DNA from 4 places in the Sulfobacillus sp. hq2 genome. Region 1 is predicted to be linked to each of the others. Evidence: riboswitches for the same ligand, from Rfam matches in the RefSeq annotation. Region 1 holds a riboswitch; each other region holds the start of a gene.
What was found. Region 1 has a riboswitch for cyclic di-AMP ahead of CO251_RS04000 (peptidoglycan-binding protein). Riboswitches for the same ligand answer to the same signal wherever they lie in the genome.

Region 1 (2,202 bases):
ACCTCATCGACGGCAGATTGAGTTACCTCGAGAATGTCGGTGGGATCTTCGGGATGGCGCTTGTAATAACGCATACGGTCGCGACAAAGATTGGTAATCGTATGAAAAAGCAAAGCAGGGCTCAGAGTGTCCGCGCCGTGCCGTTCGGTATGGCGCCACAAACGGACGAAGGCTTCTTGGGCCGTGTCCTCCGCGTCATCTTTGACGTGCAGTGTGACGAAAGCATACCGCAAAGCTCTATCTCCATATTCCTCCATAAATTGGGTAAACCGTCGTTCTTCCTGTGCGTCCGTAACAGGCAACTCCCTTTTCTCTTGTCTCAATACCATAACGTTTGACGATGCAAGGAGGTTACATCACTTAACACTTTCATACGCAAGAATGGAACGAGCGAGACATGTCGAATCTGAGGATGTACGCTCTGAACACGGTCGTTATGGTCAGACCACAGCCGTATTATGTTGCACATTCTTAAATTATTCGTCATCGGTCGTGCAACCACAATCCCTATAGCTATTATAAGCACCGCAACACTTTCTCGCTACGGAACGGAATATGTGTCGGCGTGGTTCGGGCCTTTAAAAATTGGAGGCCGGGCCGCGCGGCTTATGTGGGATATTAAAGATGGATAGCATTCTCGCGCCCAGACTACGGATCCTTTGGCGCGAGAATGCCTAGTTATTGGCCCAGCACGTAAACAGTGACGGGCTGAATGCCAAAGTTGGCTACGGTCTGGGAGCCATTGTCCATAAAGATATCAATGCGGTCGCCGACAATCGCGCCGCCGGTATCCATGGCTTGACCAAGAAAGCCGCTTTGGGGCAGTACAGAATCGTGATAGCCTTGGACGTAGACGGTAGATTTCAAAGGGATGACACTGGGGTCAACAGCGATCATGCCGGGTTGCAGAGGTTGTCCGAATGCATCAACAGGACCATAGGGATAGTTGTCTTGTGCACTCGGTCCATAGGCTGTTGCCGTCATATGATAGACCGCCACCACCGGTTTGCCGTCTATCGTCTGAGGGGATGCATTGGATGCTTGGACCGCGGAGCCTTCAGAAGACGAATAGGCCGGGGTGAGATGAAATCCGGCGAGAATATCTTGCCAAGTTGCAGGGTCTACGGTCCCCGTCACGGGCAGACCTTCAGCCTGTTGGAAGTCTTTGACCCCTTGTTCGGTTTTGGGGCCAAAGATACCATCAACAGGTCCAACAGCCGAAAAACCGAGATCTTGTAAGTCAGCCTGCAAGGTCATCACCCAATGCCCTTGGTCGGAATAAGATAGGGTGTGCTGCATCGCGGGATGTTGGGCTTCGAGTTCCGGTAGCGTGACGCTTTGCGCCCATGTAGGACTCGATACCATTAACATACTGCTCATAGCGGATATGGCTAATGCAAAAGGTTTCCACAATCCCATCAATGAATGCCTCCTCTCGTTTGGCGCCGCCGGAGTTAGTTTACGGGTTCGGGCACGAGCGTCCCTGCCTAAAAAGGATTCACCCAAAGAATAATCCCCCGGTTCCCAAGGAATTAGGCGCGGTGTAACGCCCCATAGTGTAACGGGGATCACAAGAAACGGGGAAATCTGTCGAGATGCCTTGTCCGGGCACAACGTGGCGTCTAGGCATTTTGGCGCGGGTATGCACGACAATGAGCACGAAGGGAGACGAACTCCAGCATTTGTTTTGGCTGCAAAGATGTGGAAATGGAAAAAAACTTGGCGAAACACGAAAATGTCACTAGAATAAACGGTATAATGCGGTTTTATTGTGACAAATTTTTTTCGGCAGGTAATAAATTCTGTGTTTTTTCACCCTAAGATTTGCCAGAGGAGTTGACCGAGAATCAGTTCATTGCAGACAAGGCATACTGAGCGTGGAGGGAACACATTGCTGATTGACGGTAATGCTTTAATTATTCCGGTAGCCTTGCCTGACGCGCTAGAGGCGTTCAGGTTGCAAAGCGACCCTTCTGCTCGGCAACTCCCTGCACATGTCACGGTGCATTTTCCTTTTGCCGATGAGCCAAAATCTCGGATCGTGGCTCCCCAGTTGAAGCGTTTGCTGGGTAAAATGGCGCCCTTTCGGATTTATTTTGACAACATGGGGCGCTTTGAAATGCCCAACGAAATGATTTTGTACTTAAAAGTCACAGTAACGCCAGAGTTGATGACGCTATTTGAAACGATTTGGCAAAAATT
Region 2 (2,202 bases), on a different contig from region 1:
ATGCCCAAGTAAATCCTGTCGCATCTGCGCCGCGTCACGCACCCGGCGGCGAAACCATGCCCCATCAATCACGTCATGCACATCACGCGTGAGCAGACGAAAGGCAATTAGCGATGCCGGATTGAAAAACCCTTTGCCAACAAACCGTCCATTGACCTCGGTTAATTCGACCACCGTTCCTGGCGTTAAATCGGCATGATACATCTCTCCACGATATACCCACGGAGCCCCTTCAAGCACTCGGTGCGGTCCCGTTTTTAAACGCAGGCTCCCAGCCACAAAACCCCTCCTATTCATATCCTTAGGTAGTATAGGCTTATCGTGTGGCTTTTTACCACAGATTTCATGGGCATGATACGCCTTTATGTATCGTGTCCCTATTTTTCCTCTCTTTTCGCCCCAATATCCTCATATCTGTCGAAAATTCCCATTAGCCTTAGAATATGTCAATTTCGCCAAAGACTCCTGCTGTTACCAGCTAACGCTGTTTATCCCGGGACTATCCAGCATTTTTCGAGCTGACAGTATAAGCGCTGTCCCGTAACGTAACATGTGACGCGTATTTACGTGTTAATTCCGTCGAATCTCCTAAAAGGTGCTTCTTAGGAGTACGGAGAACCCGATGCTTTTTGGGGTGAATGATTCCGCCGGGAGTCAAGAGGACCTGTCCTCTAACCCGTCAGCTAACTCCGAAGACGCAGAACAGGAGCGAAAATATGCACAAACGTTGGATGGTGACGGCCGGAGCGGCTCTAAGTGGCAGCCTCGCACTCCTTGCCGTCGGACCCGCTTGGGCCGCAGAATTTCCCGATCTCACCATAGGCCGTGCCGGCGCCACCGTCGCCGTTGTACAACAGCAACTCAACGACCTCGGATATCACACCCCTGTAACAGGGCATTACACCGCGGCGACAGCAAGGACCGTGCGTGCCTTTCAAGCGCGCAATCATATTGCCATCGACGGCATTGCGGGTCCCATCACAGAAAAGACCTTGGTGAACGACCTAACTCAAGTGTATATGCCCATCAAGGGCTCACTCGGACAGCACATGCTTTCGCTAGGGGACTACGGTTCTGCCGTGACCACCTTGCAAGGTGATTTATCCCAATTAGGATACAATCCCGGTCCTGCCGATGGGGTCTTCAATCAACAAACAGGACGTGCCGTGCTTGCCTTTCAAGCGCACGCGGGTATTGCAGTCGATGAAGTAGTCGGTCCTCAAACGGTGCATGCCTTAATGGTCGCCATGGGCTATGCGCCGTCATCTTCCGCGGCCCCCTCCCCCTCATCAGGGAATCCGCCTTTAGCCCCTTCCACTCATAAGATGGTGCTAGGATATTACACGCAATATACGCCGCAGTCTACCGCATCGCAAACCAGCTTGTCAGAGAACCTCGGTAGCATCAACACGATTGCGCCGTTGTGGTACACGGTCCATGCCGATGGCTTGATCGGGCGCATGGGCTATCAGCGCGCTACGGTGCGTGCGTATGCCCAAGCTCATCACATTACGGTTCTCCCGTTAGTCACCAATGCTGGCGGTAATGACGCGATCCTGACGAACGCCAGCACACGCAGTGCGGTAGTCGCCGAGCTGACGCAATTGGCAGTTCAAGACGATTACCAAGGCTACAACATTGACTTTGAAGGTTTAAGTGCCCAAGACCGTTCTGGACTCAATGCCTTTATCCAGTCGCTCAGTCAATCTCTTAGCCCTTTAGGGAAAGAGGTCACGGTGGCCGTTATTCCCCGCACCTCCACGGATCCCTACGGACGCGCCTATGATTATCAATTCTTGGGGCAATACGCCACCAAAGTGGTCCTCATGACGTATGACTATCATGACATCGGCTCGGCGCCAGGGCCTGTCGCCCCTATCGGATGGGTCACTAATGTAGTCAACTACGCTTTAGCCCGCATCCCAGCTTCCAAGATTGTTTTAGGACTTGCCGCCTACGGCTATAACTGGTCTTCGGACGGCAATACCGTAGAGGTCCATGACGAGCAAGCGGTGAACCTGGCTGCCCACTACGGGGTGCCCATCACGTGGAATTCGACGTATGATGAAGCCACGTTTCAGTACCAAGCTGCGAATGGCACGACCCACACTGTGTGGTTTGAAAACGGCTATAGTGATGCCTTTAAGCTGGAACTGGCCAAACACGATCATCTCGGTGGGGTCGCCATTTGGCGCCTCGGCG
Region 3 (2,202 bases), on a different contig from region 1:
ATGACCGCGTTGTGAAAGTGCTTGATGGGGCGATTGGCGTGATGGATTAGAGACGCCGAAGGTTCCATACCCCTTGTGTCAAGAGACCAAAGTCCAAGACATGCGTAAGAAAAGAAGAGGAGAAGCAGCATATCGCTTCTCCTCTTCTTTTCTTAGTAAGGGCCCATTTATTGATTAACAAAACCTGCCCCGTAATAATGGTCGACATAAAAAGGCGCATCAAGGTTGGAAACCATGACGGTCTGACCGGGAGCTGGCGCTTCAATAAAAGCTTGGGAATATCCAAGAGATGGATCCGAACCAATATATATACCGACGTGGGAAGCACCCGGGCCGTCAGTGCTGAAGAATACAAGGTCCCCGGGTTGTAATTGCGACTCTGGTATCTTAGTAACATAGTCGTACTGGGCCCAACTGGTGCGGGGCATGGGAATTCCGTTTTGTTGGAACACATATTGCACCAAACCAGAGCAGTCAAAGCCAGTAGCCGGAGAAGTGCCTCCCCAGACGTAAGGCACGCCCAAGTACCGTTCGGCCGTTTGCACAATGGCTTGTCCAAAACTAATGGAAGCATTTTGGGCAGGCAATTGAACAGCAGCGCTCGTAGAAGCCTGTGCGCCAGAAGGAATCGCGAGGACTTGTCCTACGTTTAATACATTGGGGTTACTAAGATGATTGTACGATGCAAGAGTCTCCCAAGAAAGTCCGAATTGCTGCGCAATTCCGGCCAAAGTGTTTCCCGCTTGTACCACGTATTCGCTACGATTTCCGGAGGCGGAAGGCGCTGGAGCCGGTGTTGATGGGGCTTGCGCGGCAGGACCTGCGATGGTCAACACTTGACCGACACTGATGAAATTGGGATTGGATAAATTGTTCCAAGACATCAGTTGTGATACGGTAACGTGAAATTGAAAAGCAATTCCGCCAAGCGTATTTCCCGGTTGAACGGTATATGTTGACCGTGCGTCTGTGAACGGCAAGGCTGCGCTTGATACTGCGGTTCCGCGGTCAGCACCACCGTACCCAATGGTCAATACTTGTCCAACACGAATTTCATTGGGGTTGGCGATGTGGTTCAAGGTAGCCAGCGCTGATACAGTCGTGTGAAACTGCCACGCAATGCTGCTTAGGGTATCTCCGGGTTGTACGGTAAACATACGCGCCGACAAATACCGCGGCGTTGCGCTAGCGGAAGCTGCTGCCAGCGTGTGGGGAGAAGGGGAAGTGTAGTGAGATGTTGGAGACATTCCCATAGCGAATGGGATTGCCATTAAACCCACAGCCATACTGGCAACCGCTTTCTTAGACGGCAATAGATTCAAGAAATAGGCTCCCTTCCTTCGGGTATTGCCTTCGAGGTTAGTTCGCTGGTTCGGGCTGAAGGAGCCCTACTGTCCCAATTGTGACAGATTCACCCTGGATTTTGGTCCAGTAATCCCCCGTACGTAATTGTGCAATTACGATTCGGCGTCGTGGAGTCGCCGAAACTATACGAAAAACCGGTGATTTTGTCATTCCATGCCAAAGGCAATAAAGTGCCAAAATTGGCGATGAGAGACCAAGAAATGAAAATATAGTCCTCAGTCTCAAAATTATATATATGTGGAAGAAAATTCCAGGAGGATAAAAGCGAGGAGTATATAAATAATAACAGATAATAGGACTAGGTGCCAAGGCCATTGTTCCTCGTAAGGAATATTTGGCTTTTAGGCTCACAAGACAAGGATTTATAGAAGTTGTGCGTTAAAATTTTTTGTCGGGAGAATTTTGGTGAGAGGGGACAGGCAAAGAAATGGACGCGAGCGGCTCATTGCGTATTGCAAATGTTCGAATAGAGGGCGATTCGGAATTGCGTCAGGTCGTCATAGAAGAGGGGGTGATTCGGTCCATTCAACGCCAAGACAAAAATTTTGCAGCTGATTTAGATGCCGAAGGTGGTTTGTTGGTTCCGTCTTTGGTGGATCCGCATGTGCACTTGGATGCGGTGCTGACCGAGGGCTTTCCCGCACCTAATTACAGTGGGACTCTTATTGAAGGCATTGAGCGCTGGAGTCAGCGCAAACCTTACTTAACCGAAGAGGACGTTATTACCCGAGCGGAAGAGGCGATTCGGTGGCATATGGGGCAGGGCGTATTAAAAATTCGGTCGCATGTAGATATTTGCGATCCGAATTTAACGGCGTTAAAGGCGTTAATAACCGT
Region 4 (2,202 bases), on a different contig from region 1:
AAGAAGGAATGAGTCGAACGCGCAATAATTTGGGCGGACGTCTGCGCGCGTTGTTTCACGGGAAAGAGTGGGACGACAATCTATGGGAAGAGTTAGAAGAAATTTTGTATGAGGCAGATTTAGGTGTTGACACCATCGAATATCTGACGGCGGCTTTGCGTGAAGCTGTCCGCACCAGGCGCCCGCGGCATGCGGATGACGTCATGGACCTCTTACGGGAAATTATGGTTGACCTATTTGATGTGCCTTCCGATCCGTCACTGTTGGATCCCCAAAGACCCAGTATCTGGCTCATGGTCGGTGTAAATGGAACGGGTAAAACCACGACGGCCGGAAAGTTTGCGGCCTTAATGAAGCGCCAAGGATATCAGGTGATATTAGGGGCTGCTGATACCTTTCGGGCCGCCGCAGTGGAACAGCTGCAAGAATGGGGCGTGCGTTCCGGGGTCGAGGTGGTGCGGCAAGCGCCCGGCGCCGATTCTGCGGCTGTGGCCTATGACACGGTGCAAGCGGCTATCGCTCGGTCCAAAGATTTAGCGATCATTGATACCGCCGGCCGCCTGCATAACAAGACTAATTTAATGCAAGAGTTGCAAAAAGTGGTTCGGGTGATCCAACGAGAACGTCCGCAGGCACCTCACCAAGTGTGGCTGGTGATTGATGCGACCACAGGTCAAAATGGGCTAGCCCAAGCGCAAGTATTCTTAGAGGCGGTCAAGGTCACGGGCATTGTGTTAACGAAGCTGGATGGAACAGCGAAAGGCGGCATAGCGTTGTCCATCAAGCGCCAATTGGGATTGCCGATCCGCTTTGTGGGCGTGGGAGAAAAAGTGGAAGATTTGCTCCCGTTTGATGCAGACAGCTATGTGCGCGCGATCTTAGGCGATTGACGCGTACTAAAGACCGATCCTATACTTAGAAGATACCTTGAAAACGCCGAATTCTCAAGGAAGCGGAGGAACCGATTTCGATTTGGGGTGAATTGCGGTGCAACGGGCAGGCTCTGAGCCCGAACCCGACAGCTAACTTCGCAGGCGTAGGGGGCTCAAGGTTAAGACATGGTATCTCTCGTTCCCCCCGGGAAATTAGGGGGGTTTTTCTTGCCCTCCGTGATGAGGGAGGTGTCCACAAGGTGATGAAAAGAGTTTTGCAGTTGTCTATGCGGGCCGATCCCTTAAATCCGTTGGATGGTGGGGAGACAGGTGGTCAGCAAGTCCTAGTACGCCAAATGGGCAGGAATTTGCAACATTTAGGTTACGCGGTCGATGTGATGACGGTGCGTCAACGTCAAGAAGTGGCGGAACGCTCGTCCTTTGGGCATTTAGGACAAGTGATACGACTCACCGGATGGGAAGATCGGGTCTGGTCGGATGATCAATGGCATAATGTGCGGGACCAATTAGTGGATCAGGTCTTGACATGGGTCAATGACCAGCACCGGGAATATTACGCCATTCACAGCCATTTTTGGATTTCGGGCATGGTCGCGCAAAAGGTGGCGGAAGTGCTCCAAGTGCCGTGGATTCATTCGCCCTATAAAATGGCAGAGTGGACGAGGCGCCCGGGCGACCGTATTTCACCGGTACGGATGCAATGGGAGCGGCAGTTGTTGACGCAAGCCCAGGCCATTGTAGTGCCATACTTAGAAGAGAGCGAAATGATTCATCAAACAGCTCCTGATGTCCCTTTGTACGTGGTCTCTCCTGGGGTTGACATTACCAATTTTTTTGTTCGTGACGCGGGTCCCTTGCTCCGGGGACTAGGCCTCTATCGTCCGCCTTTGCTCTACGTTGGCCGGTTAGAAGAGGGGCGGGGGATAAAAGAGGTGCTGGAGGTCATGGGACAGCATCCATTACCCGACGATTTGACCTTATTAGTGGTAGGAGGAAGCCCGGGTGAGGTTCTAGGAGGGCTCCCCACCAATCCGACCTTAGCCGAATTAGCGCGCCCTTTAGGCAAACACATTCGGTTCCTCGGTCCCACACCGCATCATGCCATTGCTATCTATATGGGATCGGCTGCGGCGCTGATTGCCCCCAATCAAGGGCCCACATTGGGCATGGCCGTGGTAGAAGCCATGGCCTCCGGCTGCCCGGTCATTGGGACAAATGTGCCGGGTGTTCAAGATTGGATCGAGTCCGGATTTAACGGGATTTTGATTGACCGTACACGTATTGACCAGTTGTGGGAGGCCGCGTTACA

Region 2: another riboswitch for cyclic di-AMP. It lies ahead of CO251_RS01550 (peptidoglycan-binding protein); the one in region 1 lies ahead of CO251_RS04000 (peptidoglycan-binding protein).
Region 3: another riboswitch for cyclic di-AMP. It lies ahead of CO251_RS07015 (LysM peptidoglycan-binding domain-containing protein); the one in region 1 lies ahead of CO251_RS04000 (peptidoglycan-binding protein).
Region 4: another riboswitch for cyclic di-AMP. It lies ahead of CO251_RS16550 (glycosyltransferase); the one in region 1 lies ahead of CO251_RS04000 (peptidoglycan-binding protein).

Annotation. Positions count from the first base shown of each region.
Region 1 is NZ_NWUL01000025.1:13,627-15,828, reverse strand. Features, by position in the region: gene CO251_RS04005 (RNA polymerase sigma factor) at 1-302, opposite strand, end outside; gene CO251_RS04000 (peptidoglycan-binding protein) at 679-1,419, opposite strand; cyclic di-AMP (ydaO/yuaA leader) riboswitch at 1,428-1,549, opposite strand; gene CO251_RS03995 (2'-5' RNA ligase family protein) at 1,892-2,202, shown strand, end outside.
Region 2 is NZ_NWUL01000011.1:93,808-96,009, reverse strand. Features, by position in the region: gene CO251_RS01555 (class I SAM-dependent rRNA methyltransferase) at 1-279, opposite strand, end outside; cyclic di-AMP (ydaO/yuaA leader) riboswitch at 568-713, shown strand; gene CO251_RS01550 (peptidoglycan-binding protein) at 717-2,202, shown strand, end outside.
Region 3 is NZ_NWUL01000031.1:24,632-26,833, forward strand. Features, by position in the region: gene CO251_RS07010 (NUDIX domain-containing protein) at 1-50, shown strand, start outside; gene CO251_RS07015 (LysM peptidoglycan-binding domain-containing protein) at 168-1,322, opposite strand; cyclic di-AMP (ydaO/yuaA leader) riboswitch at 1,334-1,480, opposite strand; gene codA (cytosine deaminase) at 1,793-2,202, shown strand, end outside.
Region 4 is NZ_NWUL01000048.1:147,109-149,310, reverse strand. Features, by position in the region: gene ftsY (signal recognition particle-docking protein FtsY) at 1-890, shown strand, start outside; cyclic di-AMP (ydaO/yuaA leader) riboswitch at 925-1,052, shown strand; gene CO251_RS16550 (glycosyltransferase) at 1,136-2,202, shown strand, end outside.